3 regions of the Neobacillus sp. FW104-15D2 genome follow, and region 3 is predicted to be linked to each of the others. Evidence: riboswitches for the same ligand, from Rfam matches in the RefSeq annotation. Region 3 holds a riboswitch; each other region holds the start of a gene.
The links. Region 3 has a riboswitch for cyclic di-AMP ahead of AC3WR0_RS23790 (APC family permease). Riboswitches for the same ligand answer to the same signal wherever they lie in the genome.

Region 1 (4,131 bases), on a different contig from region 3:
ATAACCAATAAATGAACCGAATGTTGCCACATATAGAGTTGTCATAATCCAAGTATGCTTCCGTCTAACAATGATAAATTGATCTGCTACTGACTGTTTGGCATTAGGAAGATTATCCATCTTAAAAGCTGCAAGCAATGTCATGACAATAATAGGAATAACCCAGATAAAAGCTGCATTTTGAAGCCATACATGCTGGCCATTAGATAATACTTGTTTAAAGCAAGCATCAGAGATGGAACTGAAATCCATAGATTCCTTTTTGCATGTTTTTTTCCTTCTTCTTTCCAGAACTTTTCATCTTCTGGATTCCAATAAGTAATTCTTGCCATTGTAATTCTCCTCCATATATTTCATTTTTTGTTTTAATGGGTTATTTATATTTTTTATAATAAGGAGACTGGCTTCGAAAAATTGTGACGTACCTCACAAAAGCTGTGAAGGAAATGTGAACTCAATTAGAAAGACAAAAAGTTGTAACGTTTTTACCAGTTGACTGTAAAACAACCAATTAATAATTGTTTTTAAAAAGTAAAAGAGGGGTAGTATAGTTCTAAACACAAAAGAAAGGATGAATAATATGCTTTGGACAATAGCAGCAATTTTACTTGTTTTATGGGTATTGGGTCTTGTTTTCCACATTGCTGGAGGACTAATACATTTTCTATTGGTTGCCGCAGTGGTAGTTTTCATCTTCAATTTCATTAGAGGCAAGGCATCACGATAGATTGTAATTAAAAGATTTAACTCAAAAAAGTCTTCACAAAAAAGGCCTTCCGCGCTTAGCGGAAAGCCTTTTTCTATTCTCCCTTTGAATGAATCTCCCTGAACATACCTATATAATTTTGTGTTTCCCCTGCTTCATTTTTGATGGCGGTGATGGTCAAGTTTTCCTTATAAGATTCACCATTTTTGCGTTTATTCCAAATTTCACCTTCCCAAATACCGTTTTGCTGAAGACTTTCCCACATATTTTTATAAAAATCATTGCCGTGTTCACCTGATTGAAGGACACTTGGAGTTTTTCCTATTACATCCTTATGTGAAAAACCAGTAATTTTAGAAAAAGACGAATTAACCTTTTGGATTATTCCCTCTGAGTCAGTTACGAGAATTCCTTCAAATGAATGATCAATAATTTTTTCAGCAAGTTTTAGCTTATCCTGATAGAACATCCAAAAAACCAATAGTAAACTAGCAAGGGAAAACTCAGATAAAGTCATAAATCCAATAGCGTAATGACCTGTTAGATTAAAGAAAAGAGTAAGGACTAAAGGAGGGAAGAAGCCGCCTATTCCGCCGCTGGCACTTACTATTCCATTAACCACACCTGCCTGTTTTGAAAAGTATACCGGCACTATTCTAAAAATTGCTCCGTTCCCAATTCCTGCGCAAAAGGCAACAAGGAGGCATCCAAAAGAATATATAGGTAAAGAAGGTGTAAAGGATAAAAGGAAACCAGAGAAGGTTAATCCAGCAAAAACCGGAATTAATATAAATAATGAATTGATTTTGTCACCTAGCCACCCACCAACAGGCCTAAATATAGTAGCAATGGCAATAAATCCGGCTGTCCTAATCCCAGCATCGATTTTGTTTAAGTCAAATTGATTAATTAAAAAGGAGGGAAGATAGATAGTAAATGCAACAAAGGAACCAAAGGTTATAAAATAAAACAGACAAAGGAACCATAATCTTGAGTTTTTTCTTACTTCAATGAATTGATCATAAAATGGTACACTTACTCTTTTTTCTTTGCGATCACCAATCAAGAAGGTCAAAAGGATAAAAATAGCTATTCCAGCAAAGAAAATGGCTGTAGTCCTTCTCCAGCCAAGGGAGGCTGCAAGGATAGGTACTATGAAGGCTGTGATAGCCGTCCCTATATTTCCTGCTCCGTAGATACCATTAATTAATCCATGTTTTTCTTTCGGGTAGTATTTAGGAAGCGAGGTAACTCCTACTGAAAAAAGAGCCCCGCCTACTCCTAAAAGAACCCCGCCGATAAGCAGTGTAAAGAGGGATGTGGCAAAATAAATTATAGTAATAGGAATAAGAAGGATAACAAAACTCCAAAGAAATAAGACCCTTGCTCCATATTTATTTGTCAAGTAACCAAAAGGTATTCTGAGCAAGGAACCTAACAGGACTGGCAACGCTATGACCCAAGCTTGTTGGGTTAGTGAAAGAGGGATATCTTCCTTAATAAAAGGCATTAGGGAAGAAAGCAGTACCCAAACCATAAAGCCAGCAATCAGGCTTGCCGTTTGCAAAAAAAGCTGTTTTTTTTCGATTGTCATTTCATTCCCCTTGGAGGTCAAATTCTTTGTCCTTAAAAAGCCTAATCATTTTAAACCGGTAGTATATTTCGAATTAAAAATACCACATGTTGAGAAAGGAAGAAAAGCCTATTTTAAAAATAATATTTTGTGGTTCTAAATATTCAAAAATAAAATCCTGACAGCTGTTAGCTTGTTTGTTAATATTGATAGTAGTATATTTTTCCTTGCATAATAATTTCGCTGAATCTTCGTAAGCGGGGGCAGCATTGCGTGGGAATCCACTTGGGGTGGGTCCCTTTCGAGAATAATGCATCTCTTAAGCATTTTTTTCAAAAGGGGAGGGAATTTTTAGTCCGGAATCCGACAGCTAACTCCGTTAGAGGCCTAGGAAAACGCTATTAAAAAGGCTGTTAACACCCAAGGTATACCCAGGTGTTTTTTGTTTTATAGGAATACATTCGGGGAGAAAGCAAAAAATACAATTACAGAACTGGAGTGAAAATGGTTGGGAGCACAAGAAAGTATTTCACTTATTATTTTTCTAGTTACATACGGATTTATTATTTCTGAAAAAATACATAGGACCATTATATCAATGATTGGCGCAATCCTTATGGTAGCACTCGGTGTACTTGACCAGGAAAGTGCCTTGCATCACATTGATTTTAATACAATTGGATTATTAATCGGAATGATGGTAATTGTAGGGATTACTTCTCAAACAGGTGTTTTTGAATTTATTGCTGTTTGGTCAGCACAAAAGGTAAAAGGAAATCCTGTCAGGATACTAGTGGCATTAAGTATATTCACAGCGATAGCTTCAGCATTCCTTGATAACGTGACAACTGTTCTGCTTGTTGTTCCTGTTACGTTAAGCATAACTGTTCAGCTTAAAGTGAATCCAATGCCATATCTAATTTCGGAAATATTTGCCTCAAATATTGGCGGCACCGCCACTATGATTGGTGACCCTCCCAATATTATGATCGGAAGTGCTGTTAAAAAGCTGACTTTCTTGTCTTTTATCAACAACCTTACGCCTGTCATTATCATTATAATGATTGTAACTCTATTTATTCTTACGCTCATATATAGAAAGCAATTAAAAACAACACCGCAATTAATAGACAGTTTGTTGGAAAAAGATCCTTTTGCAGAAATTCTAAACAAAGCACTTTTAAGAAAATGCCTTCTTGTTATTGTTCTTACAATAGGCGGGTTCTTTCTTCATCAATTAATAGGCATTGAAACAGCTACAATTGCTTTAGCAGGCGCATTTCTGCTTCTGTTGATTACTGGTGATAAGTATTTGGAAAAGGCACTTGAAAAAGTGGAATGGACAACCCTCTTCTTTTTTATTGGACTGTTTGTGATTGTCGGTGGCCTTGTTGAAACGGGATTAATAGCATCGGTTGCCAGAAAAGCAATGACTTGGACTGGAGGAGAACTGAAATCCACAACCATATTAATTCTCTGGATGAGTGCCATTGTCTCTTCCTTCGTAGATAATATCCCTTTTGTGGCCACCATGATCCCCATGATTAAAGAGATGGGGAATTTGGGTATTAACAATTTAGATCCGCTTTGGTGGAGTCTGTCTCTCGGTGCCTGTCTTGGAGGGAACGGGACATTGATTGGAGCTTCTGCCAACCTGGTGGTTGCGGGGCTTGCAGCAAAAGAAGGGCAGAAGATTTCCTTTGTTAAATTTCTTTTTATTGGTTTTCCATTAATGCTGGTTTCAGTTTTCATTTCTATGATTTATGTCTATCTCAGATATTTGCTGTAAAAAAATTATGATAGGGAAGTATGTTTATGCAGAGAAAAAAGTATTATCTTGATCCGCCGAAAA
Region 2 (4,131 bases), on a different contig from region 3:
TGCGAGCTCGGGAGAAAATTTCTTAAATTCAATAAGCCAGTTATAGGATAGAGATGATGGACAAACGATCAGTACTGGCTGTTTATCCTTGCGAATACTAGGTATTTCCGACACGATAAACGATATACTTTGTATCGTTTTTCCAAGTCCCATATCATCGGCTAAAATTCCACCCAATCCAAAGTGAGCAAGAGTTTTCATCCATTTAAATCCATACTTTTGGTATTCTTTAAGGATGGATTCCAAACTAGCGGGAACCTCAAATTTTAAAGTGCCAGGGTTTCGAAGAGTATCCATCAGTTCCCGGAATGATTCCTCGAGTTTAAAAGTATCATTTACTTCAACGGTATCAAGAAGCTGAAGACATTTTTCCAGGGGCAGACTTAAACCATTTGATAGATCCTTATTTTCCATCAGTGGTGAACGGAGAAAACGCTGAATTTCTTCAAATTCTCTTGTTTGCAAAGAAAGAAGTGTCCCATTTGGCAAACGATAGTATTTTCTTTTTTCCTCCAGGTACTGTAAAACTTCCTTAATATGAGCTTCTTGAAAACCATCCATTTCAAATTTAAACTCAAGCCAATTAGTTCGTTCTTTCTTTACTTTGACTCTTACTTGAGGACGGAATACTCCTCTGGATATTCTATTTCTAACGGCAGTTGTAGCATAAATTCGGACAAGTTTTTGCAGCTTGGGAAGGGTATGATATAAAAACTCATACTCTAACTCTTCATTATGCAGATAAAATCCACCATCCGTCCTTGAAAATGAGCTCCCATCCAAAAGCTGGAGGATTTCCTCTTCTTTCTCTAAATCCCTTACGATAAAAGAATTTCCAGTAATTCCCTTTCCCTCCGATGGATTAATGGTTATATGGTTATATTGAAACTCAAGTCCTGCTAGAAGCTTATTTTTGACACGATCAAGATAAAGCTTAGCTATCAACGGGGTTCTTACCCATTCTTTTGTGATATTTTCAGAAATGTGAACCTGGCCCAATCTTTTTAATCCAAGAACCACTTTTTCCAGAAAAAAATGCAGCTTCTCTTTCGGTATAGGGATTGTATTGGTTCCAGATGTTGCCAGCATTTGGACAAGTTCCCAAAGCCTTTCAAAGTCCTCTTTTTCAAGCTTTTTAATTTTCCCATCGAATAAAACAGACAGATAGGAATCAAAAATGACCAACCGCTGCAGTCCTTTTATCCTTAAATGGTAATTGTTTTCGATGCTTTGTGTAATTTCGAATTCCAATGGAGGCATTTCATCCGTTAAGGGGATTCCTTGGAAGGTCTGTCCCTCATACTCCATCTTGGTGTTTTGTGCCTTAATCAGCAACGGGAGAAGCCGATCCCATGAGGAGGAAGGTATGAGCAGCATCTGATTGTTTTCTTGAAAAGGAGTGGTAATTCCATAAGCATTTTGGTCACGAAGCACCTGGATAAGCTGATGAATAACAGCATCTGTTTCTTTTTCGAAACAATGAAGAGTTGGTTCATATGTAAATGTACCAACATGTTTGTAAGGACTGCCTTCGGTGATGTGATTCAAAAACATTCGAATATCCTTTACAACAGTAGATCCAAGAACAATTTCCAGGCCGAAAAGATATCGTTCACTGCCTATAGAAATAGGCTTACATATAAAAGACGCATTAATTACCTCTCTTTTTTCGAAATGAGGCAAATACCCACTTGTTTTAATGGCACGATTAGAGAAAAGGTTAATTATTCCTTCTGTTAAATCTTTTTTATTTTGCTTTTCTTCAGTTGGGGCAGTTCCTTTACGCTGATGTTCCAGAATAGCAAGTAATACTCCCGCAATGTGCTGGCAGTCCTTCTTAAAGGAGGCTAACTTAGGACAGTCACAGGAAGTATGAAGGGTACCATTCTCATCAGTATGTACTGTCACGTGGAAATCTTCATCACCGTTGACAATTGCCCTGCAGTAATTTGATTCATATTCTGAAAAAAGGATTTTATTAGTACGGTTAAAATATTCTCCACGTTTAAAGGAGACAGAGCCGCACTTTTCTATAATTAGTTTTTGATTGAGTTTAGTGTTCAAAAGCTTTGTCCCTTCCTTTAGAGCTGTTATACTTTTTCCTACTGAATAATCCCGATTGTAACATAATTCCGCGGTTTTAATATAAAATGAAAATCACAATAGATTGAAGGTAAAATCCAAAAAAGGCCTTATACCTGACAGATATGGTATACGGCCTGCTTATTATTTTTTCACATTTGGTTGGATTTGCAGCCTGTATGGTCCGGGGATGGGTGGTATTAATTGTCCTACGACTGATTATTTGGTTTTGCTAATCTAATTAGAAGGCATTATGACTTAATTGTCAGGGCTTAATTCAAAACCAATAGAACGAATATACATAGGATCCGCAAGAAAAGTTTCATAAGGTGTAATAAATGGCCCATGCTGCTAAAAAGGTTAGGATACTTATAAATGGCCCATGCTGCCAAAAGGGTTAGGATACTTTTAGTGTTTTTCTTTTTGTAATTAAAGAGGAATTATCTAGTTTGACACTAAATTCAAGAGAGTAATCTTTCTCTCTTTCCAGTTCCTCAGGAATGGTTAAAATAAAGCTGATAGATTCTTTTTTATGAGGATGACAAGGCTGTGAACATAATACAGACATGCTGTTTAATGCATCATGAACAGACTTCTTTTCACCCAGCAAGTCAATATCAATACGGCTGATTTTGTTTTTGATCAATCCGCCTTCGAATTCAATTGATCCATTAATAACACCACCAGCAGTATACTCTGGTTTATCAAGTTTAATATCAATTTTTGGCTGACCGATTAAACGTTTTAAATAATTTGCCAACATTTTGATCACCTTTTGCTTCTGGATTCATTTGTGCTGTATACAGGTGAATCATAGTAAGGGTTATTTTTTGATTCACGAACAATTTAGAGGAATTATCATCTACATATTAATTTTAAATGCAAAATAAAAAGACCTTCTTTCATGTATCCACTTCTTAAAAAAGAAACCGAAAACATGGTGGTCTTATGGACCTCCCTCGCTTAGCCTGCGAAGTTAGCTGTCGGGTAGGATGGCGAAAGAGAAATTCACCCCTTCTGAAAAAAACAGAATTAACCCCAAGTAACATTGGTTCCTCCGCTTCTGAAAAATATCAGGATTAAGCCATTATTTATATACTTGTCTATTTTATTCAGTGGTTCGACAAATGTAAACTGCCAATATAGTACAATTACATGTCAAAAAAGGTTCATTGCGGGGATTTTTCTGTGAATCTCTCAGGTTATCTTACTTTCTCTCACTTTTATTATAAATTTTGACAAAGAAAACAAAAAAGCCATTTTCGTCTAGAAAAATGGCTCGGATATGTACTACTTATTATTGACTCATCTCTACAAAATCTCCTTCGTCAAATTTTGACGATAAAGAATTGATTTGTTTTTCCACTTTAAAATATTTTACTTTTTCTATGTTAATAGTGACAAATTCGGAACCTAATTTCTTTGTGTATTTATCTCGTAGCGGGAAGGAAATCCAAGTCTTATTTTGTTCAATGATCCTTTTCGAAATTTCTTCTGCATTTTCTCCTTTAATTGGTATGGAAATGGAACTGTCCTCATTATAAAAAAACCGTAAGATAAATTTGTTTTCCATTCAAACCCCTCCTTGTCCATGTATGTATATTTTCTTCCTTTTTAAATATTCAGAGTCTTGGATGAAAAAGTTTTGAAATTTTTGTTTACACGATAAATAAATTAGATTAACATCTAATTAGATTAACGTTAAATTACTTAATTTAATGTAAGGAGGGCTAGAATGTATCAAACCATAAAGCATGAAAAATCATACCGAAGGTTATTTCTAGCTGGAGTGGTTAATGGAATTGGTGACCGTTTCAGTCAGGTAGCGTTATTGACGCTTATTTTGGAAATTACAGGCTCTGGTCTAGCAGTTGGGCTTACAATGGCGTTAAGAATGATCCCTTTTCTCCTATTTGGGCCTTTTAGCAGCAGATTCGCCAAAAAATGGACCAGGAAGAGACTTTTGATTACTACCGACCTGGTACGTGCTTTCATTGCCATATCTTTTCTTTTTATTAATAGTGCAGCTGACATGTGGATTGTCTATGC
Region 3 (4,131 bases):
TTGCCATAGAATCCCTCGGTTATTCATTAAATTTACTACACTATAATACCATTTTTATGACACTTTTTTAAAATAACTTGTTTCATAAGTTTTCAAAAGACCAACCAGAAATTCTGATTGGCCAGGGTACATGCTTTATTTTTTCAAATGGTATGGTACTGTCGTTACAATAACATTTCTGCGGTAGAGCAAAAAGGCCCTTATTAAAAGACTGGATTGATTATGGAGAATATTATGCCAGCTTTTCTTCGGAATAAACTGCGGAATTAAAACAGTAACACGGTGATTGTATTCCGCTGCTTTATGTTCCACAGTATCTATAAATTTCGTCAGCGGATGAATGATACTCCTATAGTGTGAATGCAATGTGACCAATCGAACATCGGGCTGCCACTTTTTCCACTTCTTTTCAAATTCCGCTTCACTTTCACGGTCAAAGGCTACATAAACAGCAATTAATTGGACCGTTCCCAGCGACTTCGCGTAAACTAATGAGTTTTCAACCACATGAGTCATACCCGCAACCGGGACAATCATGACATTTCCTTCAATCGAAGGGATTGGCTCATTGTTGCTTAAGCTTAGCTGTTCTCCGACGGCATTATAATGTTTTTTGATTGCGTGAAATAGCAGCACGATTAATGGAAGAAAAATCAGGACGGACCATACCTGCCCGAACTTGGTAATAAAAAAGATCATCATGACCACAAAACTGATCAAGGCCCCAACAAAGTTGGTGATTAATTTTACTATCCATCCCTGCGGTTTTTCCCGGATCCATTTTACCAGCATTCCAGTCTGAGAAAGAGTAAATGGAATAAACACTCCTACCGCATAAAGAGGAATCAATCGTTCTGTCCGGCCTTTAAATACAATGATCAAAATGATGGCCATAACAGCGAGGAAGATGATTCCATTGGAATAACCCAGCCGATCGCCTCTTATAGTAAACATCCTGGCGATATATTTATCTTTTGCCAAATTAACGGCCAGCAAAGGAAAAGCCGAATAACCAGTGTTGGCTGCCAGAACCAGGATCATAGCGGTTGTAGCCTGGATAAAGTAATACATATAATTACGGCCAAATGTCTTAGCTGTTATTTGGGAAACAACCGTTTCTTTTTCATGTGGGACAATGCCGTAATAATACGCTAAATATACGATACCTGTAAACAGTACAGCAAGAATGAATCCCATTGCTATCAAGGTTTTGGCTGCATTTTTGGGTGCCGGATCCTTAAAGTTAGGAATCGCGTTCGAAATGGCTTCTACACCTGTCAAAGCAGAACAGCCAGATGCAAAGGCTCTAAGTAATAAAAATAAAGTGATACCAGCAACAGGCGTTCCAATTGGTGAATGTGCTTCTGCTGGTACGGCTCCCGTAACAATGTGATAAATACCAACAATGATTAAAATAACAAGGGCCAGAACGAATAAATAAACGGGATAAGCTAAAACAGACGCCGATTCAGTTATCCCTCTAAGATTTAAGATGGTAATAAATATGACTAATATAATAGCAATCAAGACGTTGTATGGATGTAATGATGGAAAAGCCGAAGTAATCGCATCCGTACCAGCTGATACACTTACAGCCACGGTTAAAATATAATCAACCAACAATGAACCGCCTGCTATTAATCCGGGATTTTCACCAAGGTTCTCTTTAGAAACAACATAGGCTCCTCCGCCATGCGGATAGGCATAGATAATTTGCCGGTATGATAGGATCAAGGCTATTAATAGAAATAAAACCCCTATCGCTATAGGCAGCGAATACCAAAAGGCGATAGCACTTATCGAAACGAGGACAAGAAGAATTTGCTCGGGCCCGTAAGCCACTGACGAAAGGGCGTCAGATGAAAGAATTGCCAATGCCTTTACCTTATTTAATTTTTGTTCCCCTAATTCATGAGATTTTAGGGGTCTTCCTATCAAAAACCTCTTTAGTACATTTAACAATTAATTCCGCCCCCATAAATTTTTCTTTTGTATAATTCCCTTTTTTTAGAAATCAAATCAGAGACAAGTTTTATTATTTTTGTAATAAAAAAAGCCCTCCAGGCATAGTAAGCTGCCCAGCGGACTAAAGTTTCCTCGTCTCACCAGTTTTCACCTTCCACTCCTGTTACGCTTACGAGGTTAGCTGTCGGGTTCGGGCCATAAGAGTAGCCCTTCCTATTTAAGGATTCACCCCAAGTGGAAACCACAATCTCGGGTCCCCCGCTCCATAAGGATTAAGCGAATTAGAACTATGAAACTGATTTACATATTACTCCTGTAATTTTCATTTGTAAATGAATATGTGGAAAGGAAAAGCCCTTGCTTACAGAGCTTAATAAAAAGTACTTACAATGAGACTAAAAAAAGGAAAACTTTTAACAAAAATTCATTACTGACATGAAGACTTCTTAGAGTTTGTAAGGTTTAAGGCTAGAATAATCCAGTAACAATTCGGCTTAACTAGATGGAATGTACTTCCATACCCAGCTCATTGATTTGTAGAGCTTATTTCTGATTTCGAAGTTTGATCGCTGGTTGTTTTCTGCTTTTTCTTTCTGTTCCTAAAAAAAGCAATAACGAGCAGCATCATAGGAATGATGATTTGAAAGGGCCAATGTAAGTAGATAGGGACTATCTTCAAACCTTCCTTTATATGTTCTGCATAATTTGAAGCGATCGTAAGTGAGGCAAATAAAACAATTAAACCAATTGGAAAAGTTAACTTGCTTGTATTCTTAAATTTAAATAATTCAGTTGCTCCCAGCACGGCAGCATAAAAGTAGAGAGTTATTTTGAAAAACCCGCCAATAACCAGGTAAAGCATAAAAAATACATCCAGTCTTTCAATAAAATTCATAAGATCAATTTTTGAAATCGTGCTTAGCAAAGGGAAAGGAGAACGAATAATAAGGTCTGTCCCCAGAGCAGCAATATTGATAATGGTTGTAATGATTATATTTATTCCGCTCAGAATAATCCCTGAAAGGCACACCAATTTTGCTTTTTTTGGTTCATTTAAATTGGGAAGAATCATGGTAAAGATGATCATTTCACCAAAAGGGAAGGTAATGGTTTCGCCCAATGTTTTCTTTATTACCGGCATTATGCCATTTTCCAATATTGGTTTAAGATTTTCTAAATGCAGCAGTCCTGAAAATAGAACTAATAAAAAACCTATAATGGCCATTAAATAAACCATCATAAATAAAAGCTCTCCTACCCGGGCCAAAACTTCAAGGCCTTTATGGATGGCGTAAATGACGGTAAGAACCATCAATGCATTAAGGATAAAAAGCGGGGTATTCGTATAGATGGTTGTCGTTAATAATTCACCGATATCACGCATTACCCTAGATGCACAATAAAGAAAATAGACGATATATAAAAATCCAAGGATGCTTCCAATAAATTTTCCTGTAATTTTTTGTACATATCCAGTCAGGGGCAAATCCGGGTAATAGCTAAACAGGCGATGATAGACAAGAAAAAGCAGAAGACCTCCTGCCATCCCTAGCAGGACAGCTATCCACGCATCCTGCTTCAAGCCAGAAGCAATACCTACAACAATAGAACTGCCCATCTCAAACAAAAATACAAGGACAAACAATTGGAACGAATTGATCTTAATGGTGTCCATCCATGCTCCCCCTTCTGTAGGGTTATTGTTTCATATCCACCGAAAACGGATTGGTCCGAATCCCACCCCGGCGGAGATAGGAATCTACTTTAACTGTCACTTTTAATTCGGCAAACTGATTATCCCAATCTTTACTAATCCTTTTCCATAGCTTCGGGTCAGTACGGTGAACGGCATCTCCGAAACCAAAAATATCACTGCGTTGTTTTTGAGCAGATTTAATGGTATCCAGTACTTCCTTCTGAATTGAATTTTCCATTTTTTGTTCAATTTTCCCGATGACGTCTGGATCAGTTAATTTAATCGGCAAATCTGCCTGGCTCACATTTCCTTCATTCTCAATCGCTACATGAATAACAGGCTTATCGTTTTTAACAGTTGCAGATACCTTGGTCTTGGACCGGAGTGTAATTAAACTAATAGCATTCTTTTTTCCCTTCCAATCTATATTTACATCTGTGCCTTTGATCTTATCGAGGACCCATACAGCA

Region 1: another riboswitch for cyclic di-AMP. It lies ahead of AC3WR0_RS14015 (ArsB/NhaD family transporter); the one in region 3 lies ahead of AC3WR0_RS23790 (APC family permease).
Region 2: another riboswitch for cyclic di-AMP. It lies ahead of AC3WR0_RS22815 (sporulation protein); the one in region 3 lies ahead of AC3WR0_RS23790 (APC family permease).

The regions. Positions count from the first base shown of each region.
Region 1 covers NZ_JBYTCJ010000016.1:77,404-81,534, reverse strand. The annotation lists partial or broken gene AC3WR0_RS14030 (MFS transporter) at 1-216, opposite strand, end outside; gene AC3WR0_RS14025 (lmo0937 family membrane protein) at 581-727, shown strand; gene AC3WR0_RS14020 (MFS transporter) at 801-2,300, opposite strand; cyclic di-AMP (ydaO/yuaA leader) riboswitch at 2,511-2,679, shown strand; gene AC3WR0_RS14015 (ArsB/NhaD family transporter) at 2,788-4,068, shown strand; gene AC3WR0_RS14010 (TrkH family potassium uptake protein) at 4,095-4,131, shown strand, end outside.
Region 2 covers NZ_JBYTCJ010000039.1:2,019-6,149, reverse strand. The annotation lists gene AC3WR0_RS22820 (DEAD/DEAH box helicase) at 1-2,064, opposite strand, end outside; gene AC3WR0_RS22815 (sporulation protein) at 2,480-2,845, opposite strand; cyclic di-AMP (ydaO/yuaA leader) riboswitch at 3,032-3,178, opposite strand; gene AC3WR0_RS22810 (hypothetical protein) at 3,380-3,655, opposite strand; gene AC3WR0_RS22805 (MFS transporter) at 3,818-4,131, shown strand, end outside.
Region 3 covers NZ_JBYTCJ010000044.1:23,896-28,026, reverse strand. The annotation lists gene AC3WR0_RS23795 (DUF445 domain-containing protein) at 1-7, opposite strand, end outside; gene AC3WR0_RS23790 (APC family permease) at 136-1,962, opposite strand; cyclic di-AMP (ydaO/yuaA leader) riboswitch at 2,116-2,254, opposite strand; gene AC3WR0_RS23785 (GerAB/ArcD/ProY family transporter) at 2,492-3,640, opposite strand; gene AC3WR0_RS23780 (Ger(x)C family spore germination protein) at 3,663-4,131, opposite strand, start outside.